Regions from separate parts of the Coprobacter tertius genome, predicted to be linked through region 1. Evidence: riboswitches for the same ligand, from Rfam matches in the RefSeq annotation. Region 1 holds a riboswitch; each other region holds the start of a gene.
What was found. A riboswitch is a leader RNA that binds a small molecule or an ion and turns the genes downstream of it on or off. The one in region 1 is predicted to bind cobalamin.

Region 1 (8,041 bases):
CGGCCGAATCCCTCAATTCCCATTCTCCTACCCGATCTGTAATTTTTTCCCGTTGATAATTGACTCCCCATTTTATATCGTTTTTCTTTATCCGGGTAGCCCCTTTGATTCCGAATGCAAATACCGACGCATTCAATTTATTGCGGGCATGTTCATGATAAGTTCCTACCCCAAGAGTTCCGGCAGGTTCCGTATTGCCGTCCTCTTTCGACATATCGATATCATCGAGCCAATATTGCCCCGTTATATCGTATTTAACGACTTCATTGGTCACAAAACCAGAAGCCATCAAAGTAAATGCGGTATTTTTAGAATAAATATAATCGAGTGTAAGTGCTCCGAACAAAGTCTGAAACTTATCCTTTTCCTGCCCGTCAAAATACACCTTAAACTGTTTTGCCATACTGGAAGTACCGAATTTTGTCGTACGTTCCTGCGGAATAAAATTATAGGTATTATTAGAAATGTTACCCAAAAAAGAAATATTCCATTTCGGATCGAAGCGATAGGTTAAAAAAGTCTGGTAATCGAGAAACGACGGATCATATTCTCCTTTCGTATCCAGCGAACTCAATAATGTAGAGTTGGTTTTATATCGCAAACCGTGCAATTGAGAAAATTTTTTCGTACTCTGTCCTAAATACACGCTTGCCCCCAAAAAACTGGCTGAAACACTCCCTTCGAAAGCTTCCGGATGCTTATATGTTATATCGAGAACCGAAGACATTTTATCTCCGTACTCGGCAGAGAAACCGCCTGAAGAGAAACCTATTTCTCCTACCATATCGGGATTTATAAAACTAAGGCCTTCTTGTTGACCAGATCGCACAGTTAAAGGACGATATACCTCGATACCATTGACATAAACGATATTTTCATCGAAATTCCCACCTCTTACCGAATATTGTGAACTCAATTCATTACTTGAGTTCACTCCGGCCAAAGTAGTCAGCATCGCTTCTACGCTTCCTCCGGTAGCATCCGGCATAAGTTTCAAGTCTTTAGAGTCTATACGCTGCAAAGTACTGGTTTGTTTTCTGTGCTCGGCAATAACGACTTCCTGAAGACTTTTATCTGATTTGTATAAACGGGCATTTAATGTAACATTTCCCTCTGAAGTAAGTAAAACTTTTTCTTCGGTACGGTAACCCAGACATGAAAATATAACGACCAGCGAATCGGATGCCGGAACCGACAATTCGTATTTTCCCTCCAACCCGGTCATTGTTCCGAGTATCGTACCTTTAATACGTACACTCGCAAGCTCAATTCCCTGATTATTAGCATCTATTATCTTTCCCGAAAGCATTATTTTCTTTTGTGCGACAGCACTCAGCGACAAAAAGAAAAAAAGTATCGGGATATATAATCTGTATCTCATTCGCAGTATCTATAATAAACCATTATTTACCTAACGTGAAAATATCGGTTAACGTATAAGTTCCCTCTCATTTTATGTACAAATTTATATCTTTTTCGCAGCGATTCTTCATCATTGTTGTATCTTTGTCTTATAACCGAATAAGCAGATTACAAAATGGGAAATATACATGAATTACTGCAAAACAGAAGAAGTATACGTAAATATACGGAGGAACCGTTATCGCCGGAACAAGTAAAGCTCATTCTCGAAGCAGCACTAATGGCTCCTTCCTCAAAACGATCGACCGGATGGGAATTCGTTGTTGTAGAAGACAAACTTCAACTCGAAAAACTTTCCTATTGTAAAAAAACGAAGAACGCAAACCCTTCGACGAAGAAAAAATGATGTGGGAGAAAGTACACATCGATAAATGGTAAAAAACATGAAAATCGTATTTATCGGAGCCGGCAACCTGGCTACGCAATTATCTTTAGCTCTACAGTCGGCCGGACATAAGATATCACAAATTTACAGTCGTACCGAAACATCGGCACGCGAGTTGTCGGATACATTGAAGACCGAATATACAACACAAATCGAGCAAGTACGTCCCGATGCCGATCTGTATCTTTTCTCGGTAAAAGACACTGTATTGCCCGAACTCATAAGGCACATGCCCCGTAATAACGGAATATGGGCTCATACCGCCGGCAGCATGCCTATGAATATCTTTAAGACCGCGACCGAAAAGTACGGAGTTTTCTATCCGCTGCAAACATTCAGTAAACATCTCGATGTAACATTTTCACACATTCCCATCTATATAGAAGGAAGTGACAGAAATGTAACGGCAGATCTGGTCGCTTTGGGAAAAGATCTGTCGGATAATGTACAGGTAATTTCCTCGGAACAACGAAAATTCCTTCATCTGGCAGCTGTTTTTGCCTGTAATTTTACGAACTATATGTATACTATCGCTGCCGATTTGCTTGAAGAACACGACTTATCGTTCACCGACCTCTTACCTCTGATCGATGAGACAGCAGCTAAAATACATAAAATGCCCCCTGTGGAAGCACAAACAGGACCGGCAATAAGATACGACCGCAACGTCATCGAAAAACATCTCGATCTGTTAAATCATGAAAATACCCGGGAGATTTACGAATTACTTAGTAAAAACATACATAAATATTACCACAAAAACAAGTAAAAGATATGAGCAGGATCGATTACGACCTTACCCTTGTAAAGGCTTTTATTTTTGATGTCGACGGGGTTCTTTCGTCAGATATGGTTCCCCTGCATCCGAATGGAGAACCGATGCGGATGGTAAACATCAAAGACGGTTATGCATTACAACTGGCGGTAAGGCTCGGTTATGTCGTGGCCATTATTACCGGAGGCCGAACGGAAGCTGTTAAAATGCGGTTTTCTGCATTAGGTATACGTCATATTTATATGGGAGCAAGTATAAAAACAGCCGCATACCATCAACTGGTACAGGAAACCGGACTTAAACCGGAAGAAGTACTGTACATGGGCGACGATATTCCCGATTATGAAGTAATGAAAAAAGTCGGATTGCCTACATGCCCTGCAGATGCAGCTCCGGAGATAAAATCGATATCCCGATACATATCATATAAAAACGGCGGATGCGGATGCGGACGTGATGTCATCGAACAAGTGTTGCGTGCACAAGGCAAATGGATGGCCGACGAAGCTTTCGGTTGGTAATATCCCGAATAAACCGTTTTATATATGAAAATAAAAAAAATACAAAGAAAGAATCAAAAGCGATAAATCTTACTCTTACCCTATCCCCTAACACCAGTCTGGTGAACTAAATAAACCAATAAATACCCCGAAAGAAATGCTTGAAAATCTCAAAAAATACGACATATTGCTGGCCAGCAATTCCCCCCGGCGCAGAGAACTGTTATCAGGTCTCGATATTTCTTATAAAGTAACTGCATTACCCGATATAGACGAGTCGTATCCTTCTTCGCTTACCGGGGCGGATATTCCTCTGTATATATCGAAAATCAAATCGAAAGCGTATCGTCCCATGATGAATGACGATACTTTACTGATAACAGCCGATACCATCGTATGGCTGGAGGGAAAAGTTTACGGCAAACCTCATAGTGCAAAGGATGCCCGTCTTATGTTAAAAACATTATCGGGAAAAACGCACGAAGTGATCACCGGCGTTACAATATGTACTAAAAACAAAGAATTATCTTTTACTGTAACGTCTCAGGTTTCTTTCGGGACGCTCGAAGACGAAGAAATAAACTATTACATCGATCGGTATAAACCTTTCGATAAAGCGGGAGCTTACGGAATACAGGAATGGATTGGTTATATCGGTGTCACTGGTATTTCGGGCTCCTATTATAATGTTATGGGATTACCTGTACAGCGTTTATATAGAGAACTGAAAACTTTCTGAATTTAGTTCTACCCTCGCTCTGTACTGCGTATTTTCTGTTACAGGAGAAAGAGAAAGATAACCGCTCTTCAACCGTCCGTTTTCTATAACTATCGGATAGCGTTTCTGTCTTTCGATGTGGTCTTTAAATAATTTTCCCGGCTCTTTCACAAAATCGACACAATAGCAACCTTCTGTCCCCGGCATGACGAAACGATCATAAAACAATCGGGATACCATTCCCATATTCATTCTTAAATTCATTTCTACACAGGGATGCAAGCGATAAACATTTTTTTCTTCATAAATCATCATGTCAATCCCGAGATACCCTTTATAAATACCGTTTAAAAACAATGCTAAAATACGGGACAAATGCATCTGCAAATTTTGCAATGAAGCCACCGGGATAAAATGCCCTAATTTATGAGCAATCGCCCGATCAGATGCCAAAAAGTTTTCTTTATAAACCCCTTTTTTATCGGTAAGAAAATAAGAATATCCGGCAAAATCGACTTTTCCGTTTCCGTTACTGTAAAATTCCATGGCAAAATCAACTACTTTATCATAATAAGGTTCCCCTATGATTTCTCCCTGCCTTCGTAATATTCCGTTACTCCACCGTTCTAAAGTAGTATCATATACGCCACGGCCCCAGCTCAACCCTTTTCCACTACCCGACCAAGGAGCTTTCAGTACAGTTCGGGAAGCACTTTCGAGAAAGTATTTCACCTCGGTTGCCGTTCTCAATCTTATAGGATTCACAGCGGGAAGCAATTCATAACCCGACTCTCGCAAATAATCGAGTATTTTTATCGTCACCGAACGATGCGAACAGACTCGTATTCCGGCCAGTTCCTCGGGAGTAGGAAGCATCGTTTTATCAACTCCATACCGAAGTAAACGATGATAAATTTCATTACTCCATCCCCAAGGAACAAACTCCGACGGCCGATCTCCTATCCCGCCAGCACCCACTTGTAACGGAAAAGATCCGAGTTGAGAAAAATCAGAAAGATCTATTTTATTATCTGTCAATACTTGTTCGCTCTCATCTGCATACCACACAGGTAAACAAGAAAGATCATAAGCGATCGCACGTGCCGCGGGAGGAGCCATATAATGGTCTCCGTTATTGGCGATCGCCAAATCATTTTCAGGATTAAATAAATGTATTACGGGATGAGCCATACGATAATTCCTTTTTTCGAAATACAAAAGTAATCAATTTTCATATCGCCCGCTTTTTTGCAACAAAAAAGCCTTAAATACAACTATCGTGTACCAAGGCTTTTCAGGATTGTAAAGAAACGGCGACAGGGATAGGAATTATCGCCATGAGTACCACAAATACAGAAAACAATATATTGGATAATATAAATCGTCTCTGAAACCCGTTCCTCGCAAGTTTCGGCAAAAACAAAGTATGGCAGGTCTTCTGACTTTCTCCTGTTTTATCCGCCTTCCCGTCATACAGACAGTGGCATTGGGTAATGAATAAAACAATAACGGAGATTCACAGCAGCGGGACTGTCCGGGAGTTACACCCGATTCCCTTTTAATCAACTTTGCAGAAAACAAAGTATGAACCAATACGTAACAAAAATACGATTCTTTTTTAGATGAAAAAAGGATTCGCCAAATTTTTTCCAAGAAAAAAACCGGTTTCTTTCAAAACCGGTTTTTCATAAATAATATCAGATTCAAAAAATATTATTTTTTTACTTTTACTCCAAATGAGCAGTAAGTCAGATATAATATACATATAAGAATTACGAATACCGAACCGTTCTGGCTACCGACCAAATCTGTTGCATATCCCATTAAAGGAGGAGCTACAGCACCGCCGAATACACCGGTGATCATAAGTCCCGAAATTTCGTTTGCTTTATCGGGTCTGCTCTGCAATGCCATAGAATAGATAATCGGGAAAATACTGGAAATTGTAAAACCGATAAGTCCTACGATAATATATATCGGCATTTCACCCTGTATAAAGAACAAAGAAATAATTGCGGCAATAGACACGATAATATTGATGCGAAAATATTTCATAGCCGAATATTTTGCCAAAACAACAGCACCCAACAAGGCTCCTATCGTACGCAATGCAAAATATACACTCGATCCGTATCCGGCTACATCATGCGGCAACCCGCAACGTTCGATTAACAATTTCGGAGAAAGAGTATTCATACCTACATCGGTACCTACTACAAAAATAATTCCGAGGAACAATAACAATATCGTTTTATCTTTCAGCAACCCGAAAGTCGCTCCCATTGAAGATGCTTTTTCCTGAGGTTCTTCTTCTACATGACTGAATATGAGCCACAACGTAGAAATTAAGGTGATACCTGCAAAAATCGGGAAAAGATACATCCAATCTCCCAAAGTATTCAGAGCAAAAGCTGCGATAAACGGCCCGCAAAACGAAGACACGGCTTTAATCACCTGACCTCCGGTAAGAGAACTCGTAAGAGCGTCTCCTTTTACCACATTCGTCAATAAAGGATTCAGCGATACTTGCAGAATCGTATTACCTATACCGAGAAATGCGAAAGCCAACATACAAGACGTCAGATTATAAGTTATAAAAGGCAGCATCATTCCGATAATGGTAATGATCATACTCACCAAAACCGTATTTTTACGGCCGATCTTATTCATAAGAATCGCGGTAGGTACCGATAATAAAAGAAACCAGAAAAATACCATCGACGGAATAAAACCGGCGAAAGTTTCACTCAGATCGAATGCCTGTTTTACATAAGTAGTCGCAATACCGACCACATCGCAAAACCCCATGACAAAAAATCCGAAAAGCACGGCGAGTAGTGCCGAAAGAGAAGTTTTGTTTTTCATTAGTTTAAATATTTGTGAATGAATTCGTGTGTTTTTTCAGGTTTCAAATATAATAAAAACTTACCGGTTAAAAGTATTTCGATAAAGATATTTTAGGAAATCCGCCTTTGGAGTTACACCGATTTCTTTCGTAATAAACGGCAGATTATCTTTACAAAATTTATTTTTTCTATAATTTACCAATGCCACTTTACAGCCGATATAAAAAAAATCTTACTTTTGCGCACGATTAACAAGAGTATACACATGAGGAAACTTTTATTTTTTACAGTTTTATTACTGACTGTGATTAATGGTTACGCACAAAAAAAGAACTTCAGTTACAAATTTTACGGTCAAATACGAACAGATTTGTTTTACAACAGCCGTGCAAATGAAGAAACCGTCGACGGACTATTTTACATGTATCCTAAAGACAAAGTTTACGACTCAAACGGGAAAGACCTGAATGCGACAGCCAACGGCAGTTTCTATGTATTATATTCCCGTTTAGGGCTGGATCTTACAGGACCTGCATTAGGAAAAGCCAAAACATCCGCTAAAATAGAGGCCGATTTCAGAGGTTCCGGAACATCTTTTTCTACCGTTCGTTTACGTCATGCTTATTTTAATCTCGATTGGGGTAATTCGGTATTGCTAATCGGCCAAACCTGGCACCCCTTGTTCGGCGAGGTATCGCCCCAAATACTCAATTTATCGGTAGGAGCGCCTTTCCAGCCTTTCAGCAGAGCTCCCCAGATACGATACCGGTTTACTAATAAAAAAATACAATTTACCGGAGCGGCTATCTGGCAATCACAGTATCTCTCGGTCGGACTAAATAATGTAAAAAGCCAAAATTACATCAAATATAGTTGTGTTCCCGAATTTTATTTCGGCATCGATTTCAAAAACAAACACTGGTTGGCCGGAGTAGGCATCGAATTGCTCTCCCTTAAATACAGAACTCAATCTACGGTAAACAACGGTATAGAAAAAATATTTAAAGTAAACGAGCGTCTCACTTCCGCATCGTATGAAATACATGCTAAATATACGAGCGAAAAATGGTATATCGGCGCCAAAAGCATACTGGGTTCTAACCTTACCCAAACTTCGATGCTGGGTGGATTCGGTATCACATCTATCGATAACCTTACCGGAAAGCAGGAATATACCCCGCTACGGAATTCAAGCTCGTGGATAAATATTGTTTACGGGAGTAAATGGAAACCGGGAATATTCGCCGGCTATATCAAAAATTTAGGAGCCCGTAAACCGGTATTTCAAGTTTTCGGTACCGGCACCGACCTCGACCGGTTGATAACAGCCGGAGCCGAACTCACCTACAATCTCCCCCACTGGAGATTCGGACTGGAATATACCTATTGTTCGGC
Region 2 (8,041 bases), on a different contig from region 1:
AGCCACAATGTCTCGGTCGTAGCTGCCAATAAAATTGCAGCGTCATCATCTTACGAATCTTATGCCGAACTGAAACATATCGCCCGAAGAAAAGATGTAAAATTTCTCTTCGAAACGAATGTAGGTGCTGGTCTCCCCATTATAAATACGATAAATAACCTGATAAACAGCGGAGACAAAATACTACGCATAGAAGCTGTCGTATCGGGAACACTCAATTACATTTTCAATGTAATCAGTGAAAATACCCCGTTAAGTAAAGCAATAAAAATGGCACAGGAAGCTGGATACAGTGAACCCGATCCGCGTGTCGACCTCAGTGGTCAAGACGTAATACGAAAACTTGTTATACTGGCTCGTGAAGCCGGATATAAAGTTGAACAGGAAGACGTAGAAAAACATTTATTTATTCCCGATAAATATTTTAGAGGATCTCTCGAAGAATTTTGGACAAATATTCCACAACTCGACCCGACTTTCGAAAAAAAGAGAAAAGAAGTCGCCAATGCCGGGAAACGGTTCCGTTTCGTAGCAAGTCTCGAGAATGGGAAAACATCGGTAGGATTACAAACCGTAGATGACAAACATCCTTTTTATCATCTTGAAGGCAGTAATAACGTAATTTTACTTACAACCGAGCGTTATAATGAATACCCCATGGTTATTAAAGGATACGGTGCAGGAGCCATGGTAACAGCCGCCGGCGTATTCGCCGATATTATAAGTATCGCGAATATCCGGTAAAATAAATTTTTAATCATCTCCGGCAACGGTTTTCCGATATGCCGGACTTAATAAATCGGAAAATGAAATACATTATTGTATTGGGTGACGGTATGGCCGATGAGCCGATCGCATCTCTCGGAAATAAGACTCTTTTACAGGCAGTTGATACTCCTTATATGGACATGCTCGCCCAAAAAGGACGCAACGGATTACTTGAAACCGTACCTTCCGGTTATCACCCCGGAAGCGAGATTGCAAATCTTTCGGTTCTGGGCTACGACCTCGATGAGGTTTTCGAAGGACGGGGATCCCTCGAAGCTGCCAGTATGGGTATAGATATTGAAGAAAATGAAATTGCTATGAGGTGTAACCTCGTATGCATAGAAAACAATCTATTAAAAAATCATTCCGCCGGGCATATTTCAAATGAAGAATCGTGGGAACTCATCCGTTATCTCCAAAAGAATCTGGGAGGAGACGACGTTAATTTCTTCCCTGGTGTTTCATACCGTCATTTATTGAAAATGAAAGAAGGAAGCAAATTTATCAAATGTATCCCACCTCACGACGTACCGGGAACTCCTTTCAGAGACATTCTGATAAAGGCAGAAAAACCGGAAGGTCTTAGGACAGCCGACAGGCTAAACAACCTGATATTCAAATCGCAAGAAATTCTCCAAAATCATCCGGTAAATCAGAAACGAATAGCCGAAGGAAAAGATCCGGCAAATAGTATCTGGCCCTGGTCTCCGGGAAACAAGCCCCGAATGAAAAGTTTGTCGGAACTCTACGGTATAAAAAACGGAGTGGTTATTTCAGCCGTGGATCTCATTCGGGGAATCGGAATATACGCAGGACTGAAACCTATAAACGTCGAAGGCGCTACCGGATTGTATACCACAAACTACGAAGGAAAAGCCGATACCGCCCTCGAAGCTTTAAAAACAAACGATTTCGTTTTTCTTCACGTAGAAGCCAGTGATGAAGCAGGCCATGAAGGAGATATCGAACTTAAAATGAAAACGATCGAATACCTCGATCGACGTCTTCTGAAAAGAATAATTGAAGGGGCACCGTCGTTGGGAGAACCTCTTACGATAGGCCTCTTACCCGATCATCCTACACCGTGCCGTTTACGTACCCATACCGCTATGCCGGTACCTTTTGTTATTTATAAACCCGGGACTACTGGCGATGAAGTAAAAAACTTCGATGAAATCAGTGCCAACAAAGGCATATACGGCACCTTATCTAAAGATATGTTTATCAAAGAATTTTTTAAACAACTCTAAATACAATGTTATATTACAGTACAAACAAACAGGTAAAAGAAGCCACACTGGAAGAGGCCGTTGTAAAAGGCCTCGCCGGAGATAAAGGCTTGTATATGCCGGAGAAAATAAAGAGGCTTCCCGATGCATTTTACCACAATATCGGAGAAATGACATTTCAGGAAATCTCCTTTATTGTAGCAGAGGCATTTTTTGGCGATGATGTAGAAGCTGATGTATTGAAAGAAATCGTATATGATACTCTGAATTTCGATACACCTCTGGTAAACGTAAAAGACAACCTGTATAGTCTGGAGTTATTTCATGGCCCCACTCTTGCCTTTAAAGATGTAGGCGCCCGCTTTATGGCCCGCCTCTTGGGATATTTTACCAAAAATAAAAAACAAAAGGAGATAAATGTGCTGGTAGCTACATCGGGAGATACCGGGAGTGCCGTTGCAAACGGATTTTTGGCAGTAAAAGGAATAAATGTATATGTCCTGTATCCTAAAGGAAAAGTAAGTGAAATACAGGAAAAACAATTTACCACTCTCGGACAAAATATTACAGCCATTGAAATCGATGGTACATTCGACGATTGCCAAGCACTGGTAAAATCGGCATTCTCTGACGAAGAACTCAACACAAAGATAAAATTAACTTCGGCCAATTCGATAAATATCGCCCGTTTTCTCCCACAGGCTTTTTATTACTTTTACGCTTACGCACAACTGGAGCGACAAAATAAAAATAAAAACGTAGTCGTTAGCGTCCCCAGTGGGAATTTCGGAAACATTACAGCAGGCCTTTTTGCAAAAAAAATGGGACTGCCGATAAAACGTTTTATTGCAGCCAATAACCGGAACGATATTTTTCTGAATTATCTCTTAACAGGATGCTATACTCCTAAACCATCGATAGCAACGATTGCTAACGCAATGGATGTAGGAGATCCCAGCAATTTCGCACGTATACTCGATCTTTACAAATACTCACACAACGCAATTTGTAACGACATTAGCGGCTACAGTTATACCGATGAAGAAATCATGAAAACTGTTGCCGAAACCTACCGGGAAACAGGTTATTTGCTCGACCCACACGGAGCATGCGGATATCAGGCTCTTATAGACGGATTATGTCCGGACGAAACAGGCATTTTCCTGGAAACAGCTCATCCGGCAAAATTTCTCGATACAGTAGAAAATATTATCGATGATAAAATCACCGTGCCTATAAAATTACAGGAATTTATGCAAGGAGAGAAAAAAAGTATCGAACTTACTACGGATTTTATACCCTTTAAAAAATTTCTGCTCAGCAGATAACAAACTTTATCAACAGGTTATCGACAATTCTCGTTAACTTGTTGATAATGGTTAAACCGAATAATCCTCAACGATTAAGAATACGGTTACGGGCATTATCAGCCTTACAGGCTTTTGATTTTCCAACCCTTTTACCAGACGGAGATTTATGATTTCTTCCCGATGAAATCTTTTTCCCTGCGTTTTTATGATGACGACCGTTTTGTTTCAATCTATTAGTTTTTATTACCAAACACAAAGATATGAAATAAGGAAAATAACACAATATGTCCCATAAAGAATCAACACCATTCATGAAAACAATTATTCTGGCCGACAACCAGGCTATCAGCCGAGAAGGATTGAGGCATCTGATTGCAGAAATACTTCCCGATATAATACCATCGGAAAGTAATAGCAAAAAAGAATTACTCTCACTTTTATCTTCTCAACCCGAGGCAACCGTGATACTCGATTATACACTTTTCGATTTTTCGGGACCAGAAGAACTTATTAATATATGCGAACGATATACCGATTCTTCTTGGCTGTTATTTTCGGACGAACTAAGTGACGATTTCATCAACCGCATCGTAATAAACCACCGTTTCGGTTTTCTGCTTAAAGACTGTTCTAAAGAAGAGATATTGCTGGGATTGCAAAAGACTCTTTCAGGACATCGCTATATCTGTAACGAAATAAGCAATCAACTAATATCGAAAAACAATACGAGCATTCGGGCAGAACGGCTTACTGCAACCGAGACAGAAATACTGAAACAAATCGCTCTCGGCAATTCTACCAAAGAAATCGCAACCATACGACATCTGAGTTTTCATACGGTTAATACTCACCGGAAAAATATTTTCAGGAAAATAAATGTAAATAACATGCATGAGGCTACTAAATACGCCATGAGAGCCGGCATTATCGATATTGCCGAATATTGTATATAAACCTAATATTCAGGATTCATTGTCTTTCCAATAAAATAGCTTATATTTGTCAGCGATTTAAGGTGAGGATTTGTCGTAACGACAATTATCCTAAAAGGGAATCCGGTGAAAGTCCGGAACTGTACCCGCAGCTGTGATCTTCTAAAAAAGTATCGAAGCCCTGCTTAAGCCACTGCCGTAATACCGGTGGGAAGGTTCTTTCGATATGAAGACAGTCAGAAAACCTGCCTGAAAATCATTACTGATTCGAGACTTCGGGTAAAGGTCGGGAATAGGAGGTCACAACGTATTAAATACGTTTAAAAAACACATTTTATAACTTCCTTTCTTCATATTTTATCCGATCTTCTTTAATAAAAAACTAATTAACGGATAAAAGATATGAAAAAAAACAGACTCTCTTTATTATTTTTTTATTTGACATTAACATTCGCTTTTACTTCATGCAGCGATGACGAACCCAAACCCGAACCTTCAGAAAAACCTTTCGCAGGAATATACGTACTTAATACGGGAAGTTATCCGGCTAATAACTCCAATCTCTTTTTTTACAATTCCAATACGCAGATAGCCACAAAAGACATTTTTAACGCCGTAAACAACCAAGCTCTCGGAAAAACGGGAAACAACATGATCGTATACGGATCGAAAATGTATATTGCCATGACCGACCAGAATGCCATATACGTGACCGACCGAAAAAGTAAATTGTTGAAAACGATCGAAACATTAGAGAAACCTCGTTACTTCACCTCGGACAACGGAAAAGTTTACGTATCTTCTTTTACCGGCGTAGTAGCTTGTATCGATACAACGGAAATGCAGATTAAAAAGGAAATCCCAGTAGGGAAATATCCCGAACAAATTGTAATTTCCAATAATAAACTTTATGTGGCAAACTCGGATTACACATACGATCAAAGTCAGAAAACCGTATCGGTTGTCGACCTGACTAACGATACGGAAAATAAAATTGAAGTGGCCGTTAATCCGGCATACCTGGCTAAGAACAGTGCCGGAAACATTTATGTACTCGCTTTGGGTAATTTCTATGCGAACATTCCCGCCGCATTATATAAGATCGATGCATCGAACAATGTAACACCGATGAATATCACCGCTACGGAAATGACAATATGCAACGACAAACTTTACTTACTGAATACCGTTTACGATGAAACCGGATCTTCTTCTACGATCACCGTATTCGACACTCGAACCGATGCGGTAATACCTAACGCCTTTATCAAAGATTATTCCGTATTCAGTTCATCTCCTTATAAACTGAGTGCCGATGAAGTGTCCGGCGACATTTATATAACTTCACAAGGAACAGAAGGAGGAGAAGTATATATCTTCGACAGTAACGGGAATTTGAAAAAGAAAATGAGTACCGGTGGCGATTATCCCGTTTGTACGGTCAACGTCAGATGACTTGAATAAAAAATTTAAAATTCAAGATTAATATAAATCGGATTCTAAGTCACGAGAATTACCCAGATTTCCTAACTAAATGATTTACAACATGAAAAAATTAATCCTTCATTGGCCTGTCTTTATTCTTTTGGTCTTGTCATTATCGTGTCAAAACAAAAAAACAACTGAGAATGAGACGACTGCAGCCGGTACACATCTTTCATATGCAGAAGGGTTTAAAGTAAACCGGGGAGAAGGATATACCGAAGTGATTGTAAATGACCCATGGAAACCCGGACACATATTGCACCGTTATATTCTCGTACCACGGGAGAAGGATTTACCTGAAACTCTACCGGAAGGGACCTTGATTAGAACCCCACTCGAACGAGTATCGGTATTCTCTTCGGTACATTGCAGCCTGCTCGATGAATTAGGCGCTATCGAGAAAATAACCGGCGTATGCGACTCGAAATACATCGCTATTCCTTACATACAAAACGGATTAAGTATCGGTAGTATTTCCGATTTGGGGGTATCCATGTCTCCCGATGTAGAAAAAATCATCGATCTTAAAACCGAAGCCGTATTCGTTTCTCCCATGCAGAATATGGGATACGGCCGTTTAGAAAAGATAAGAGTCCCCCTTATCGAATGCAGTGATTATATGGAAACTTCACCGCTGGGTCGTGCGGAATGGATAAAATTTTTGGGATTATTTTTTGGAAAAGAACAAAAAGCCGATTCTCTTTTCAAGGCAATAGAAAACCGTTATAACACATTAAAAAAAGAAATTCCGACAACTCCCGAGAAAAAACCGACAGTGATTTCAGAAATGAAAACCGGGTCGGCCTGGTATGTACCCGGCGGACATAGTTACATGGCTCGTCTTTTTGCGGATGCGGGTGCCGACTATATTTGGGCGGACAATGACCAAAGCGGATCGATAGCTTTACCGTTCGAATCGGTATTCGAAAAAGGGAAGGAGGCTGATTTTTGGTTGATAAAATATAACCGGGCTCAAGAAATGTCTTATAATGACTTAAAAGACGAATATCCCCCTTATACCAATTTCGATGCATTTAAAAAAGGCAATATTTTTACCTGCAATACCGGGAAAGTACCATTTTATGAACGTATCCCCCTGCATCCAGACGAATTATTGAGTGACCTTATAAAAATATTTTATCCCGGGTCTCTGGCAAACGATACCTTACGATATTTTAATCCGATGAAAAAATGAAAAATCGTTTTGCTGGCCGCTGGAAATATCTGATCCCCCTGATCATTATTATCACTATTCTGATAATAAGCAATTTGGTAATTGGTTCAGTACACATTCCCATACGGGACATATGGGCCATCATTACCGGGGGCGAAAGTGAAAAAAGCAGTTGGGCGTTTATCATTTTACAATCGCGTTTACCACAAACAATAACCGCATTATTTTGCGGATCGGCACTGGCTGTTTCGGGACTTCTGCTACAAACTGTCTTTAATAATCCACTGGCAGGACCATCGATTCTCGGAATCAATACCGGAGCCAGTTTGGGGGTTGCCATCGTCATGTTATTATTCGGTGGAAGCATAGGAACCTCAGGTAGTATTACGTTATCGGGCAGTTTGGCTGTCGTTTTCGGTGCATTTATCGGCGCCGGCCTTATTCTATCGATTATTCTCTTTTTCTCTACTCTGGTACGCAGTAATATCATGTTACTTATTATCGGTATCATGATCGGATATATCGCCTCTTCGGTAATATCGCTCATTAACTTTTACGCAACAGCCGAAGGAGTTTATTACTACACATTATGGGGAATGGGCGATTTTTCGGGAGTATCACTCCCCCAACTTCCCTTTTTCTGCATATCGATTACGGCCGGCCTTATTTTAGCCTTGTTATTAATAAAACCGTTGAACGCTTTATTATTAGGTGAACGGTATGCCGAAAACCTCGGTGTTCCCATTCGCCGAACACGGTGGATATTACTTGTATGCACAGGAATTCTAACCGCAACGGCTACTGCTTTTTGCGGCCCGGTTTCATTTATCGGACTGGCTGTGCCTCACATGGCACGATTATTATTAGGTACCTCAAATCATAATATCCTGCTACCGATGACATTGCTAACAGGAGGAGCTGTCGCCTTGTTATGCAACCTCATCTGCGTTCTTCCAGGTGAAACAGGTATTTTGCCACTAAATGCTATTACCCCCATTTTAGGTGCTCCTGTCATCATTTATGTAATCATTAATCAAAAGAAAATACAATATTTTCACTAATGAGAAAAAAGCCCGTCATAACAGCACAAAATATAAGTATCGGATACCGACAAGAAAGAAAAAAAGAATCTCCGTTACATCG
Region 3 (8,041 bases), on a different contig from region 1:
CTCGATACCCGTTTTCATGTATAAGTAAAGATAACGGCTGCTTCGGCTTCAGATCGGGAGTTTCGGCAGGGTAACCGATCGTCAGTCCGCATACCACAAAAACACCATCAGGCAAATTCAACAATTCAGCGATTTTTTCGGGATGCGCAGTACGGGCATAACCGATAAAGCAACATCCCAATCCTAAAGAATAGGCCGCCATCGCTGCATTCTGCATGGCCAGCGAAGCATCTATCATTCCTACCATTACACCATCGAGGGTTTCGGTAAACAGAGGAAAATCTACACCTTTAGCCTGCGCGGCAACCTTTATTTTATGAAAATCGGCACAAAAAGCCATAAATACCGCACTTGTTTTTATTTGTTTTTGACCCGTTATTTCATATAACTTTTCTTTCTTTTCCTGATCGGTTACAGATATAACAGAAAATTGTTGGCCATTATAACTGGTAGGGGTATTTGAAATTGCCCGATAAATATAATCGAGTTGCTCTTCACTTAATTTTTCTCTTGTATAACGCCTAATCGAAGTACGCAACATCAATATGTCTTCTATATTTTTCATCTTCCTATTTTTTTTAAATACTACAATTAATCACCCGGTTTTGTTGCAAATGTAATGAAACAAATACAGGGAAACAAGAAACAGCTATTTGTTACGTTAGGGTATTATTATTAACTTTGTACCGGTCAGCCATTCCGGATTACCGGCTCTGGAAACATGCATAAAATACAAATAACACATATCCCTCGTTTTTTTTCGTACCTGTTATCCGGTATGATGCTTTGTATTATCTATTCTGCTTCTTTCGGGCAAACCGCCCCCGACAGTTTAAAAACATACCAAATCTCACCTGTAACAGTAACGACCCGGAATCCGGTACGTAACGATATAATTCCGGCACAAAGATTATCGGGGATACAACTCGAAAAACTAAACTCTCATACGGTAGCCGATGCTATTCGTTTCTTTTCGGGAATACAAATAAAAGACTATGGGGGGATAGGTGGACTAAAAACGGTTAATATACGAAGTATGGGTAGCGAACACGTAGGTGTATTTTACGACGGAATCGAAATAGGAAACGCTCAAAACGGAACGGTGGACCTCGGACGATTCTCTCTCGATAATATAGAAGCCGTTACCTTATATAATGGACAAAAGAGTTCTATTTTTCAACCGGCAAAAAATTTCGCATCCGCAAGCTCTATCTATCTCGAAACGAAAACGCCTCTTTTTACCGACAATGAATATTATCACCTGAAGGCTACTTTCAAAACCGGATCGTTCGGAACAGCCAATCCTTCTCTATTATGGGAACAAAAAATAAATTCCGACATTTCGATGTCGGTAAGCACAGAATATTTGTTTACGACCGGGAAATATAAATTCCGCTATAAAGTACGAGACGGATATGACACGACCGCAGTCAGACACAATGGGGATGTAAACGCATTTCGAGCAGAAACCGGTTTATTCGGCCGCATCGATAATGGGTACTGGAAAACAAAAGTGTATTTATACCGTTCGGAAAGAGGATTTCCAGGCGCTGTTGTCAGAGGTAATTTTACTCACGAAGAACGACAATGGGATACAAACGTATTTACTCAATCATCATTCCGTAAAAACTTCGGTAAATTTTACAGTCTGATGCTAAACGGAAAATACGCTTACGACTATTTACACTACTTAGCCGATCCCCAAAAAGATCCCTCGGTAATGTATGCCGATAATCACTATAAACAGCAAGAATTCTATTTATCGGCCGCAAATCGATTTTCACCTATATCCTGGTGGGAATTTACTTTTAGTGCCGATTATTTGTTGAATAAACTAAATGCCGACTTGAGAGACTTTTCGACCCCACTGCGCCAATCGGGTCTGATTTCGTTTGCGACTGCATTCGATTTTGGCCCAATCAATATCCAGGCAAGCCTGCTGGGAACTTATGTACATGACCGTGTAAACAATAACGGGAAAGCCGCTAAAGACCGATACAAACATTCACCGGCAGTCGTTTTTTCTTATACTCCATTTTCCCGTGCCGACCTTACTTTCAGAGCCTTCTATAAAGACATTTTCCGTATGCCTACATTTAACGAACTGTATTATGTTCCAACGCTTACGGTAAGCACTCTCAAACCCGAAACGGTAAAACAATACGATGCCGGTTTTCTTTACCGCCTTTCCCCTGCAAGAGTCTGGCTTCGATCCTTAGAAGTACAAGCCGACGCCTATTACAACCAAATAAATGACAAAATCATAGCAGTTCCGACCAATAGTTTTTTCAGATGGAGTATGCGTAACCTCGATAAAGTAGAAATAAAAGGGATAGATATTGTCTTTAAAACAGTTTTTCAACCGGTTAGAGAACTCGATCTGGGAATAAAAATAAATTATACATTTCAAAAAGCTCAGGATATGAGTGATAAAGATCGGGATAATTACAAGGGACAAATACCCTATATTCCCATGCATAGCGGAACGGCTTTATTCAACGGCAGTTATAAATCATGGGAATTGAATTACAGCTTTATTTACACAGGAGAACGTTATATGTCTTCTACCAATACTCCCGACAATTATATTCTCCCGTGGTATACCAGCGATCTGTCCTTTTCAAAAAGCCTGCGATGGAATCGCTATCGACTGAAAATTACAGCTGAAATAAATAATCTGCTCAACCAGCAATACGAAGTCGTGCCGAATTATCCTATGCCCGGTACAAACTTCAGATTTATATTTAACTTAACGTTCTGATTCCTATGAAAATATCCATTATCACACTAATGAAAACTGTTATCTACGGGCTGATATTTTCTCTTTCAGTATTCATCTGTTCCTGTCGTGACGAAATGCCTGTACTCAAAACCGAAGAGACTCAACTGGCCCCCGGTCGCCCCCATGCATCAATAAAAGGCTTATACTTACTCAATGAAGGAAATATGGGACAAAATAAAGCGTCTATCGATTGTTTCGACTTCACAACTGGAATTTATTACCGTAACATATTTCCCGAACGAAATCCTTCGGTTGTAAAAGAGTTAGGAAGCGTTGGAAACGATATTCAAATCTACGGAAACCGCCTTTATGCGGTCATCAACTATTCTAATCTGGTAGAGGTAATGGATGCCACTACGGCAAAACACATAGGAACTATCGAAATAGACAATGGCAGATACATTACATTCAAAAATGACAAAGCATATATAAGTTCGTATGCAGGACCGGTCGGGAACGATCCTTATTATAGAAAAGGAATCGTTGCCGAAGTAGACACAGCCACACTGCAAATTACACGGACCGCTACTGTAGGTTATCAACCCGAGGAAATGGTTATCGTCGATAATAAACTTTTTGTTGCCAACTCGGGTGGCTATATGGCCCCTGATTATGACCGGACGATATCGGTCGTTGATTTATCTTCCTTTACCGAAGTCAGAAAAATCGATGTAGCCGTCAACCTCCACCGTATTAGAACCGATAATTACGGAAATATGTATGTTACCTCCCGCGGCGATTATAAAGGTACTCCTTCTGATATTTATGTCATCGATCCTTATACCGAACAAGTAAAAGGAAAATTAAATATACCGGCCGACAATCTCTGTATCAGTGACGATAAAATATACATATACAGTAACGACTGGCAAGCAGATACGGGACACGGTAACTCTTCATACGTTTTATACAGTATCACAGCAGGAAAAATTATTTCGGACCATTTTATCAACGACGGTACCGAAAAGAATATTGCCCTGCCGTACGGTATTGCCGTAAATCCCGAAACAAAAGAAATTTTCGTTACAGATGCTCCCTCTTTTACCGATCCCGGAAAACTCTACTGCTACTCCTCCGGCGGTTATTTACAGTGGAGTACGACAACCGGCGATGCACCGGCACATATCGTCTTCACACGATTACAATTAGTACATCCCGACAAAAGGCCAGACACCCCACAAACCGGTCCGTCGCCTTACATCACAAAAGTCCTCGACTATCGCCCGGCACCCGGACAAAATATAAATATACTCCCCTATTACAAACCGGGAGATACACAGAAAGACATGAATGAAAAAGTTCTGAATGCTATCGGAAACAATCGTCAAGGGACAATCTCTTTAGGAGCATACGGTGGATATGTAATCGTTGGCTTCGATCACACGATCGAAAATAAACCGGGAGAAAAAGATTTCAGAGTACTTGGAAATGCTTTTTCCTCGATGATCGATAGTCGGGGAGGCAGCTCTGAACCCGGAATACTTATGGTCGCATACGACGAAAACGGGAACGGTATGCCCGATGACGACGAATGGTACGAATTAGCCGGCAGTGAATACAATAAACCGGAAACACTGAAAAATTATACGATCACCTACGACCTGAATTCAATAGGGAATACATCCTCTCAGTATATTCCATGGAAAGACAGCGAAGGACAAAACGGTTATATACAAAAAATACAATTTCATAACCAACCGTACTATCCCCAGTGGATCGAAACGGGTAAATTAACGTTTTCAGGAACGCGACTCGCTCCAAACGCAAAAGATATAGGTGTTAACGGAAGCAGCTATTGGGTACAATATTTTTATGATTGGGGGTATGCCGATAACAAACCGAACGATTCCGACGATTCGTGTTTCGATATAGATTGGGCTGTAGATGCGCAAGGAAATAAAATAAGTCTGCCGGGAATCGATTTTATTAAAATATATACCGGTGTAAATCAATATTGCGGACCTATGTTAGGAGAATCTTCTACCGAAGTCTCCGGTATTATCGACCTACATCTTATTCAATAGGCTAATACATAATTTATTATATTTCATTTTTAATATTTGATTCTAATAAAATAAGTAATACTGGTTGTAATTTTAATATTTCTTTCTACCTTTGCCAAGCATTGGTTCCAGACCGCCATTTCCGGCGATCGGATTAAAAGGGAATCAGGTGAAAATCCTGAACAGTCCCGCTGCTGTAAGTTTCATACAGACATCATAAGCAAAACCATTGCCACTGGAAGATTTATTTCCGGGAAGGCTGCTTAATGATGGAAACAAGTCAGAAGACCTGCCATGCCTACAATTTTCAATAGCTTTCGAGGAAAGAGCAAATTGAATACAACGATAGTTTAGCGTCATCCCGCGCATTTTTTATCTTTTGTATTTTTGCATTTCCATCCGGCTATTCAGTTTTTAATTGCTAACGAGCGAGGATGAGAAATTTTTACAAACACAAAATTTTATCGGTAACCGTATCTTTTCTTTATCTTTTCCCGGTTTTTTCACAAAACCGGCTCGACTCGATCCAACACTTGCCCGACGTAACAATAACCGCAAAAACATTTAAAGAAGTTATCCCTTCACAAAAGCTTAGTGGTAAAGAACTGGAAAAACTCAATAGCCAAAGCGTAGCCGATGCTCTTCGTTATTTTTCGGGAGTACAATTAAAGGATTATGGAGGTGTAGGAGGGATAAAAACCGTAAATATCCGAAGTATGGGTAGTCAGCACGTCGGTGTTTTCTATGACGGCATTCAAATAAGCAACGCACAAAACGGGCAGGTAGATCTGGGCATGTTTTCCCTCGATAATATCGAAGAAATTTCTTTGTATAACGGACAAAAAAGCGAGATTTTTCAACCAGCTAAAGATTTCGCTTCTGGAGGAGCCATATATTTGCGTTCGAGAAAACCTCGTTTTACCGAGGGGAAGACTACGCACCTGAAAGCGACTCTAAAAGCCGGATCATTCGATGTCATCAACCCTTCGCTTTTATTCGAATACAAAATCTCTCCCCAAATAAATACCTCCTTCAGTGCGGAATGGCTCAATGCGAGCGGAAAATATAAATTCAGATACCGGCGTGTCAATCCAGCCGGCGAAATCGCTTACGATACGACTGCTACCCGTCAAAACGGCGATATAAACGCTACACGCCTCGAAGCCGGACTATTCGGTACGATAAAAGACGGAACCTGGCAAGCCAGATTTTACAATTATAATTCGGAAAGAGGTATTCCGGGAGCGATCGTAAACAATGTATGGAGACGCGGCGAAAGAATATGGGATACCAATTCTTTCATGCAAGGTACGGTACAAAAAGAATTCACTCACCGTTATAAAAGCATGCTGAATGTAAAATACGCTTTTTACCGTACTCATTATGTAAATAACGATGATAAACTCATACAGGTAGATAACCTGTATAAACAAAAAGAGATATATCTTTCATCGGCCAATGTATATACGATATTGCCCCAGTGGGACGTATCGGTATCTTACGATTTTCAATGGAACGAATTACGCTCGGATATGAGGGATTTCGTTTACCCTACCCGCTATACTCATTTATTGGCAGCGGCAACTTCGTATACATGGGGACCTTTAAAGGTATTGGGAAGTTGTTTGGGAAGCTTTGTCAAAGACCGCATCCGAGAAATAGAGTCTCCCAAGCCCAAACGTATAGTTTCTCCATCTGCTTACCTTTCGGTAAAACCTTTCTCACGTCCTGAATTATACATAAGGGCATTTTATAAAAAATCGTTCCGTATGCCTACCTTTAATGACTTGTATTATGCCGATATGGGAAATTCGAAACTGAACCCCGAAAACGCGACTCAGTACGACATAGGAATTACCTACTCGAAAAACTGGGATGATGGATTTTTTCGGACCTTCAGTATTCAAACAGACGGATATTATAACAGCATTAAAAACAAAATAATTGCCTACCCAAAAGGCCAGCAATTCAGATGGACGATATTGAATCTCGGCAAAGTCGACATCAATGGGATCGACATCTCGGCTCAAACTACATGTAGCCCGATAAACCGATTATTCATTACGTTAAAAGGACAATACACTTATCAAAAAGCGATTGATGTAACCGATCCCTCCGACAACTATTATCGCGACCAAATTCCTTATATCCCCTGGCATAGCGGCTCGGCAGTTTTACAAGCTGCATATCGGGGTTGGTACGCTAATTACAGTTTTATATATGTAGGAGAAAGGTATAACCAGCAAGAAAATATCCGCTATAATTACACACAACCCTGGTACACCAGCGATATTTCACTGATCAAGGAATTCCATCTGAAATTCGGAACACTGAAAGCAGCGATCGAGGTAAATAACCTTCTCAGTCAAGATTATGATGTGATTCTTAATTATCCGATGCCTAAACGAAACTATAAATTTACGTTATCTATCGAAATATAATACGATGAAACCGACGCTTTCACATATTATCTTAATATCATTTTTCCCGATAATCTTTTTAGCTTGCCGGGAAGATGAACTCGTGGTACCGGCGGAATACGAAATTATTCCCGAAAAGGCAGATGTCAATGCCGCCCCGAGAGGAATGTATGTATTGAATGAAGGCAATATGGGAAGCAATAAATGCACTCTCGATTATCTCGATTATACTTTTGGACTGTATATACGCAATTTATATGCCGAACGTAACCCGAATGTTATAAAAGAACTCGGCGATGTCGGAAACGATATACAAATATACGGGAGCAAGCTATATGCCGTTATTAATTGTTCGCATAAAATAGAAGTAATGGATGCCCGTTCGTGCAAACGCATCACGCAAATCGACATTCCTAATTGCCGCTATATACGATTCTATCGGGGAAACGCTTATGTTTCTTCTTATGTCGCACCGGTACAAATCGACCCGAACGCACCACAAGGCGCCGTATATCGAATCGACACCGCCAGCATGCAAATAACCGGAAAAGTAACAGTCGGCTACCAACCCGAAGAAATGGCCATAGCCGGAAGTTACCTTTACGTTGCTAATTCAGGCGGATATCGAGCACCTGATTACGATAATACGGTATCGGTAATAGAGCTCGAACGGTTTAAACAAGTGCGTAAAACAGCGGTAGGAATTAACCTGAGCCGTATTAGAGCCGATAAATACGGTAAATTATGGGTGAGCTCGAGAGGAGATTATAAAACTGTTCCCTCCAATCTGTACGTTATGGAAAAAAAGAAAGGATACAATGAAATGGTCGTTACCG
Region 4 (8,041 bases), on a different contig from region 1:
AATACACTTTTTTGTCAATTGATCTCGAAGAGTCTCGGAATAGGAGAACGACAGGTCGGAAATACGGTCGCTTTGCTTTCTGAAGGAGCTACGATACCTTTTATAAGTCGTTATCGTAAAGAGGTAACAGGAGCTCTCGATGAAGTACAGATCGGGGATATAAAAGACCGGTATGATAAATTATGCGAGTTGGAGAAAAGAAAGCAGACGATTTTGTTGACTATTGAGGAACAGGAAAAACTGACTCCCGAATTACGAGCTCGTATTGAAAATACCTGGGATACGACCGAATTGGAGGATATATATTTGCCTTTCAAACCGCGCCGTCGTACACGAGCTGAAGTTGCTCGTGAAAAAGGTCTCGAACCGTTGGCGAAAATATTGATGATACAGACTGAAAGAGAACCCGAAACACGTGCGCTTTCTTTTGTGAAAGGAGATGTAAAAGATGTTGATGAGGCTTTAAAAGGAGCACGTGATATTATCGCCGAGTGGGTAAGCGAAAACGAGCGGTCTCGTAATCTTGTCAGATCTGTCTTTCGTAAAGAAGCCGTAATCACGTCGAAAGTGGTAAAAGGAAAAGAGGAAGAGGGTATTAAGTATAAAGATTATTTCGATTGGAGTGAACCTTTGAAACGCTGTTCGTCTCATCGTTTACTGGCGATAAGGCGTGGTGAAACAGAAGGATTTTTGAAAGTTTCGATCGATACCGTCGATGAAGTATGTATCGATCGCCTCGAGGGACAATATGTAAAAGGAGCTTCCGCTTCATCGGCTCAGGTTTCAGATGCTGTCAGAGATGGTTATAAGAGATTATTGAAGCCTTCTATCGAAACCGAATTTTCAGCCATATCTAAAGAACGCGCCGACGATGAAGCTATACGTGTTTTTGCTGAAAATCTCAAACAGTTATTATTAGCTCCTCCTCTGGGTCAGAAGAGAGTAATGGGAATAGACCCGGGATATCGTACCGGATGTAAGGTCGTTTGCCTCGACGCTCAAGGTACGCTGTTGCATAACGAAACGATATATCCACATCCTCCCAAACAAGATATTTCGGGATCCGCTCGTAAAATTGTCAAATTGGTAGAGGCTTATAATATCGAAGCGATTGCGATCGGAAACGGTACGGCGAGCCGTGAAACTGAACAGTTTATAACTAATTTACGATACGATCGTTCGGTACAGGTTTTTGTCGTGAGCGAAAACGGAGCATCTATATATTCTGCTTCTAAAGTGGCGAGAGAAGAGTTTCCAGATTATGATGTTACGGTACGCGGGGCGGTTTCGATCGGCCGTCGTTTAATGGACCCCTTGGCCGAATTAGTTAAAATAGATCCTAAATCGATCGGAGTCGGGCAATACCAACATGATGTAGATCAGGTGAAGTTAAAAAAGTCGCTCGACCAGACTGTCGAAAATTGTGTCAATAAGGTAGGTGTAAATGTAAATACGGCCAGTAAACATCTTCTCACTTATATATCGGGCCTCGGGCCTCAATTGGCTCAGAATATTGTAGATTATCGCAGTAAAAACGGACCTTTTGCGTCTCGTAAAGAATTGATGATGGTTCCTCGTATGGGTGAAAAAGCTTTTGAACAATCGGCCGGTTTTTTACGAATACAGGATGCTGAAAATCCGTTGGATAATTCTGCAGTACATCCCGAAAGTTATTCTGTTGTGGAACAAATGGCCCGTGATCTCGGCTGTACCGTCGGAGACTTGATTGTGAAAAAAGAATTGAGAAAGTCTTTGAATCTCGAAAAATATATTTCGCAAACGGTGGGACTTCCCACTTTGAATGATATCATGGAAGAACTCGACAAACCCGGGCGAGATCCCAGAAAATGTATTCGGGTATTCGAATTCGATCCTTCGGTAAAAACGATTGATGATCTTCGTGAAGGTATGGTATTACCCGGTATAGTGACTAATATCACGAATTTCGGATGTTTTGTCGATGTCGGAATCAAAGAGAACGGTTTGGTACATATCTCTCAGTTGGCCGATCGTTTCGTTTCCGATCCGACCGAGGTCGTATCTTTACATCAGCATGTAAAAGTTAAAGTAATTGGTGTAGATAGAGATAGAAAGAGGGTACAACTTACAATGAAAGAAATATGAAAATAAATCGGGCGATTATAGGGTTGGCGTCTAATATTAAAGGAGGGATGCTGCTTGTAAAGAAAAGTTGTCAGGAGATAAAAGCCATAACGGTTTCCGCTAAGTTTTCTTCATGTTATGAGACGGTTCCGGTAAGTAGTATACCCCAGCCTAATTATCATAATTGTGTGGGAATTATCGAAACGGAGTGGGATTTCGATCATTTGAGGGAACGTTTCAAAGAGATGGAAAAAGCGGCTGGACGGCATCCTGATTCGAAGCGGCAAGGAGAGATTCCTCTCGATATCGACATTGTGGTATGGAATGATGAAGTGGTGAAACCTCGTGACATGTTACAGGATTATATGCAAATAGGATTATTGGAATTGAAGTAATTCTTGTAAAATGATAAAAAAACCGGCATTGAAGAACGCCGGTTTTTTTATCAGAATTTAGGGACCTTATCGTTTGATCAGTTTTACTACTTGTGCCTGATTATTTCCGATGATACGTATAAAGTAAACGCCGTTGCTTAATCCTTCTATATTGATCGTTTCTGTTTCGCTCTGTTGTAAAGTTTCCAGTATTTGCGATCCTTTATTGTCGATGATCGAGATACGGCTTCCTATGGCTGCCTTTACGTTGATATACGATACGGCTGGATTGGGGAATACTTGTACAATTCTGGCTTTGGTAGCATCTAATCCGTCGAGATTATTTATGGTAACCTTTACTTTATCGCTGGTGACAGAAGCGGTAGTGTTTGTTACTACACAGTAATATTCACCTGCATCGTCTTTTGTGGCGGAAGCAATTTCAAATATATTGGAGGCAGCGTCAGCGATGGCAACTTCGTCTTTAAACCATTGATAAGAGATATCTGTGCCTGTAACTTCTATAGAGAGGGAAATTTTTTCTCCTTCTTTCACCGATACGTCAACCGGTTGTGCCGTAATTTCAGGAGCTTTCGGGGTTACTTTAACCTCTACTTTATTGCTGGTAACTGACCCTGAAACGTTAGAGACGGTACAATAATAATTACCTGCATCATTTAAAGAAGCAGACTCGATAATTAGTTTGTCCGAGGTTTTACTTTCCAGCGCTACTTCATCTTTATACCATTGGTAAGTAACAAGTTCACCGTTAGCGGTTACCGATAAGGTTATCGTTTCTCCTTCACTGACATTTACCGCCGTCGGTTGTTCTGTGATCGACGGTTTAGCCGGTTTAACAGTGAGTATAGCTATATCTGAGTTAGTGGTACCTAAGGAGTTGGTTACGGCGCAGTAATATTTTCCTGCATCGGTTAGTTTCAAATTTGATCCGGCAATAGAATATCGAGCTGTCGTAGCTCCTTCTATCGCTACCTCGTCTTTATACCACTGGTAGGTAAGATTTCCCCCGCGAGCCGTTACGTTAAACTGGGCGGCAGTCCATCCACCGACGGTACGTTCGATCGATGCCGGTTGTTTTGTAATTTCGGGTACGATGTATTTGGTGGTTAGTATAACCGTTTCACTCTTTGTTTCGCCAGACTCATTTTTAACGATACAATACAGTGAGGTGTTGTTATTTTCGTCGCCGGCTGTTACGCTGTAAGTCGATGAAGTTTTACCTTTAATCTCTTCTCCGTTAGCATACCACTGATAAGTGAGTTCACCCCCTGTAGCCGTAACCTTAAAAGTCGCTTTTTCATCGATGACAGCTTCTACACTTTCCGGTTGTGCGGTAATAACGGGAGCTTCGGTTATTGCAACCGAAATAGTTTTGTTGACGGTTTTACCATTAGAATTGAATTTCAGTGTAATGTTTTCTTTTCCGGCAGTCGTTTTGGGGGTAATAATAAGATTTCCGGCATTTATAACGGCTGTAAAGAACTCATTTTCATTATAAGTAAGAGTTTTTATGATTCCGGCGTTCAGATTATCATCATCGCTTACCAATCCGTCCAGAGCATAAGTATACGGTTCGCTGTTTTTGTCGATAACGATTTTCGATACCATTTCTTTCGAAATAACAGGTTCGTATTTGTCGGGGAATATCGGCATAGCAGGGAACCAATAGTATTGTTCTAAAGGGTATTCGGCCTGTTTTGTACCGTTAATATCGTATTTCCATACAGTAGCATTATTCTCCCATCCTTTATTTAATACTAAGTAGATATCTTCTGTTTCGGGGTCGAGGCGGAAACCTGTTCCGTACATCGAATAACCGCCTTCATTACCGGTAATATCGATAAACGGCGTATTCGAGGGTTCGCTGCTTCCTATTTCGTATTTGTATAGGGTCGTTCCCGAAGCTTTCCAGTATAAGGTGTTTGTTTTGTTACTGGCCCAGAATGCGGGAAGATTCCATGCAAAATTAGTTGCTACGGCAGCTGGTATCGTTACATTTTCGGTAGTGAGCGTGTAGGGGTTTATTTTTAATAATTCGGCAGTTGATTTTACACTGGCCCAAACAGAACCATCGGAACTTTGTATAATCGAACTATAAGATCCTTCTATGGTTTTTGTTATCGTATGGTTTTGAGGATCGATTACTAATATCCCTTTCGTATTATTTATTGCGAAGACGTAATCTCCGGCACGTAACATGACATTAGATTCGGTATCTTCAGTTCCGGTGATAATGTTTCCGATTTGTAGGTTTGCAATATCGAAAAGATAAATTCCCTTCGTGGTAGATACGTAACCGGTATTATCATCGACTCCGACAAAGGCTCGTCCGTCACCATCACCTACCGTTTCGAATTGTGCGAGAGATTTTAGTGTAGAAGCTTTGGCTACAGTGAGCCTGCCTCCGGTGATTTCAGAACTGTTGTCTTTAGCTTGTTTCGATACGATAAACACTTTATTTGCATATATAGTTCCGAACTGGCTGGTACAACCTAATTCTTTTCCCGGGTTTTCTCTTCTAAAGACACGATCGTTCCACTTTCCATCAGCATCGAGAAAATTGATGGTACTGTTTGAATGTCCGAACCAATCTTCGTTTAAGAGAAACATTCCCTGTTTATAGTCGATCGGTTTTTCGTCTTCGGGAACTGCCGGTGCCGGGGTAAATTTACTGCATACCGATTCGTCCGTAATAAATGAAAAATTAATGGAGGGTACCCATAAATCCCAGCTTCCGTCAACCAGAAAACGACTCGATGCCCCGATATTTGAATTTTCAAAAATCTTAGTTTCGTTATCTCTATAGCGATAATTCCAAAATCCTTTGCTGAGCCATCCGCTGAAAAAATAGTCGTTGGGATCGGCCGCTTCATAGTCATCGAAATCATACCCCGAGGTATTAAAAACCCCTTGTTCCAGTTCCACCTTAGTGATACCGTTTCTGATCAGTGCGACTTCTCCTTTTTTGTCGGCATCATAACCGATTCCACCTACCGCCATGCCGTATTGCGTACCGGGAAGGCCTAAAATATAGAAGCGCGGGTCGGCTTTGGCAATAGCTTCTATCATATTCGCACCGGTAGCTTCACCATCCCAGCGATATCCCCATACTAAGGCGACGGTATCGACTTTTTCACCTTTGTCGATAAACCATTGTACGACTAATGCGGCTCTTTTTGCACCTTTTCCGGTCCAGTTCTCGATTTTGTCCATTGTAAACGAGAGGTCGGTCTGTCCTTTTAAATTTCCGGGTTTCTTCACCGGAGTTTGTGTCTTTACCCTACTAAAGTCATACGGATGACCTTGTACGGTAGTTGGCGTTTGTTGAGCCTGTAATCCGATACAGAGCAAGAATGAAGCCAACAAAAAGTAGATTTTTTTCATGTTCTTTTTTTAGTTTAATAATATAATTTAGTTATGGCTTTTCTTATATAAGCATCGTAGGGAAGAGCCCGAAGAACATGAAATATCTTATTCCGAATAAAATATGGGATGTTCAACAATAGCTCTTTCCTCGAAAGCTGTTGATGAATAAGCATACAGGCAGGTCTTCTGACTTATTTCCGCAACTGGTCTGCCTTCCCGGGAATTTTCCCAGTGGCATTTTTGACTCGGTGCATTTTAATGAAATTTACAGCAGCGGGACTGTTCGGGATTTTCACCCGATTCCCTATTATTCTTCCTTTCCTCCGAAAGTACAGAACCTGTTGCCTTATTATTTATTTTTTAATAAACATACTTCGGGTTGTTTCTTTAGTTCCCGAAATGTATATCTGATATATACCGGCCGGTAATTCCGATATGATGATTTGGTTATCTTCAGAGGTAATCTGCATTACTTTTAGCAGTCGACCGCTGATATCGAAAATACGTACTGTTTTATCTGTATTTGTTTTTATATACAGATAATCCGTTGCCGGATTTGGGTAAACGATTACTTTTTCTATGCCGTTTGCATCGATACCGTCGGTAAGTTCTATCGCTTCTACCGGTATGTTGTGGGTGAGTATTTTCCCATTAGAGTTGAATTTAAGAGTTACTTCTCCGGAGTAGTTTCCACCTGTTTTAGAGGAAACTGTCAGATAACCGTTTTTTATCGTTGCATTGATTTTTTCCACCGGATCGATTTCGGTTATGGTCGTGACGATGGCTGCGTCGAGATTGTCTTCATCAGTGACCAATCCTTGCAGAGATATTTTGAACAAAGGATTTTCATTCGTTAAAATTATTTTCGAAGGGAAATCGGCTGATAATACCGGTAGTTCGTTATCGGGAAAAACAGGCATAGCCGGAAACCAGTAATTCTCGATCATTTCATATTCCTGAATATTTCCGGTGGAAGGGGTCAGTCTTACGGTTTCGTATATTTGACTTTGATTTCCGCGATAAAGAGATATATACAAATCATCGGATTCAGGATCGATGCGGAAACCGGTACCGTAGATAATCCAGTCTCCTAACTTCGAAGCGTCGAATACTTCTGTAATGCTCTCGGTCGCGATATCGAAACAGTATATTTTTTGAGCGTTGAACATGCCCGATCCGTTATTTCTCCAGTATAATTTATTTTCTCTTGCACTTGCACAAAATCCGTCAGCAGTCCAGGCATACCAAGAATTGGGAATCGCCGTTTCATCAGTAAGGGCGATATCTTTAATTTCGAGAGTGTAAGGATCGAGTTTTTTCAGGATCGGTACAGGGTTGGCATTACCTATCAGGTTCGATTTATCGCAAACGCTAATCCAGAGATTGCCGTCGAGGCTCAGAATAATCGATCCGTAATGTCCTTTGATAATCGTTTCTATTTTGTTTGTCGTGGCATCGATAACTAAAATACCTTCAGATTGGTGAACGGCAAAAACCCGATTTTCTACTCGTAACATATTCCCTATCTGGTTAGAATACGTATTTGTAGCACTTCCTCCGGTACCTTCTATGACCGGGCCGATTTCCAGATTATCTATATCGAATAAATATATGCCGTTACTGGTACCGATATAACCGGTATGTTCATTTACTCCCAAGAAGGCTCGGCTATCGGCAATAGATTTATTTTCGCTATCGGTAGCGATTTTTTCGAACGATTTCAGGCATTTCATGGTAACAGCATCGCATACAACTAATCGGGAACCGGTTATGGCTGCTCCGGGGTCTTTTTCTTGTTTAGATAAAATGTACATTTTCCCTCCGTATATGGTGGCGAATTGCGATGTACAACCCAGTTCCTGACCTGGATTTTCTTTTTGGAAAATACGGTAGTAAAAATCTCCGTCGTCAGTCAAAAAGTTAATTGTGCCGTTTTGATGTCCATACCAGTCTTCGTTCAGAATAAATACACCTTGCGTATAGTTTTCACTGATATCGCTTTCTTTTAACGGAATATTTTTCCCGGCGAATATCAGTCGGGGGAAAAGACCGCTTATTAAAAGAATACATAAAAGGGTAATTGTTTTTTTCATATCTGATGTTTTATATTATTTATGGATAGGGTATGACAGGATCGTTAATTTTAATATGTAAATCCTGTGCACGGATGATTTCGG

Region 2: another riboswitch for cobalamin. It lies ahead of NMU02_RS09600 (YncE family protein); the one in region 1 lies ahead of NMU02_RS06690 (hypothetical protein).
Region 3: another riboswitch for cobalamin. It lies ahead of NMU02_RS10290 (TonB-dependent receptor plug domain-containing protein); the one in region 1 lies ahead of NMU02_RS06690 (hypothetical protein).
Region 4: another riboswitch for cobalamin. It lies ahead of NMU02_RS10270 (DUF5074 domain-containing protein); the one in region 1 lies ahead of NMU02_RS06690 (hypothetical protein).

What each region holds. Positions count from the first base shown of each region.
Region 1 is NZ_JANDHW010000005.1:144,643-152,683, forward strand. It holds gene NMU02_RS06665 (TonB-dependent receptor) at 1-1,381, opposite strand, end outside; partial or broken gene NMU02_RS06670 (nitroreductase family protein) at 1,538-1,744, shown strand; gene NMU02_RS06675 (Rossmann-like and DUF2520 domain-containing protein) at 1,806-2,576, shown strand; gene NMU02_RS06680 (KdsC family phosphatase) at 2,582-3,103, shown strand; gene NMU02_RS06685 (Maf-like protein) at 3,240-3,821, shown strand; gene NMU02_RS06690 (hypothetical protein) at 3,795-4,991, opposite strand; cobalamin riboswitch at 5,213-5,409, opposite strand; gene NMU02_RS06695 (MFS transporter) at 5,514-6,665, opposite strand; gene NMU02_RS06700 (DcaP family trimeric outer membrane transporter) at 6,912-8,041, shown strand, end outside.
Region 2 is NZ_JANDHW010000008.1:129,676-137,716, forward strand. It holds gene thrA (bifunctional aspartate kinase/homoserine dehydrogenase I) at 1-744, shown strand, start outside; gene NMU02_RS09580 (cofactor-independent phosphoglycerate mutase) at 807-2,018, shown strand; gene thrC (threonine synthase) at 2,024-3,325, shown strand; gene NMU02_RS09590 (hypothetical protein) at 3,393-3,620, opposite strand; gene NMU02_RS09595 (response regulator transcription factor) at 3,619-4,260, shown strand; cobalamin riboswitch at 4,304-4,506, shown strand; gene NMU02_RS09600 (YncE family protein) at 4,642-5,694, shown strand; gene NMU02_RS09605 (ABC transporter substrate-binding protein) at 5,786-6,919, shown strand; gene NMU02_RS09610 (iron chelate uptake ABC transporter family permease subunit) at 6,916-7,959, shown strand; gene NMU02_RS09615 (ABC transporter ATP-binding protein) at 7,959-8,041, shown strand, end outside.
Region 3 is NZ_JANDHW010000010.1:14,154-22,194, reverse strand. It holds gene NMU02_RS10305 (nitroreductase family protein) at 1-565, opposite strand, end outside; gene NMU02_RS10300 (TonB-dependent receptor plug domain-containing protein) at 722-2,761, shown strand; partial or broken gene NMU02_RS13770 (YncE family protein) at 2,791-3,918, shown strand; cobalamin riboswitch at 4,891-5,096, shown strand; gene NMU02_RS10290 (TonB-dependent receptor plug domain-containing protein) at 5,220-7,226, shown strand; gene NMU02_RS10285 (YncE family protein) at 7,231-8,041, shown strand, end outside.
Region 4 is NZ_JANDHW010000010.1:4,591-12,631, forward strand. It holds gene NMU02_RS10255 (ATP-binding cassette domain-containing protein) at 1-1, shown strand, start outside; gene NMU02_RS10260 (Tex family protein) at 1-2,124, shown strand, start outside; gene NMU02_RS10265 (2-amino-4-hydroxy-6-hydroxymethyldihydropteridine diphosphokinase) at 2,121-2,498, shown strand; gene NMU02_RS10270 (DUF5074 domain-containing protein) at 2,565-5,882, opposite strand; cobalamin riboswitch at 6,024-6,221, opposite strand; gene NMU02_RS10275 (DUF5074 domain-containing protein) at 6,218-7,957, opposite strand; gene NMU02_RS10280 (cell surface protein) at 7,977-8,041, opposite strand, start outside.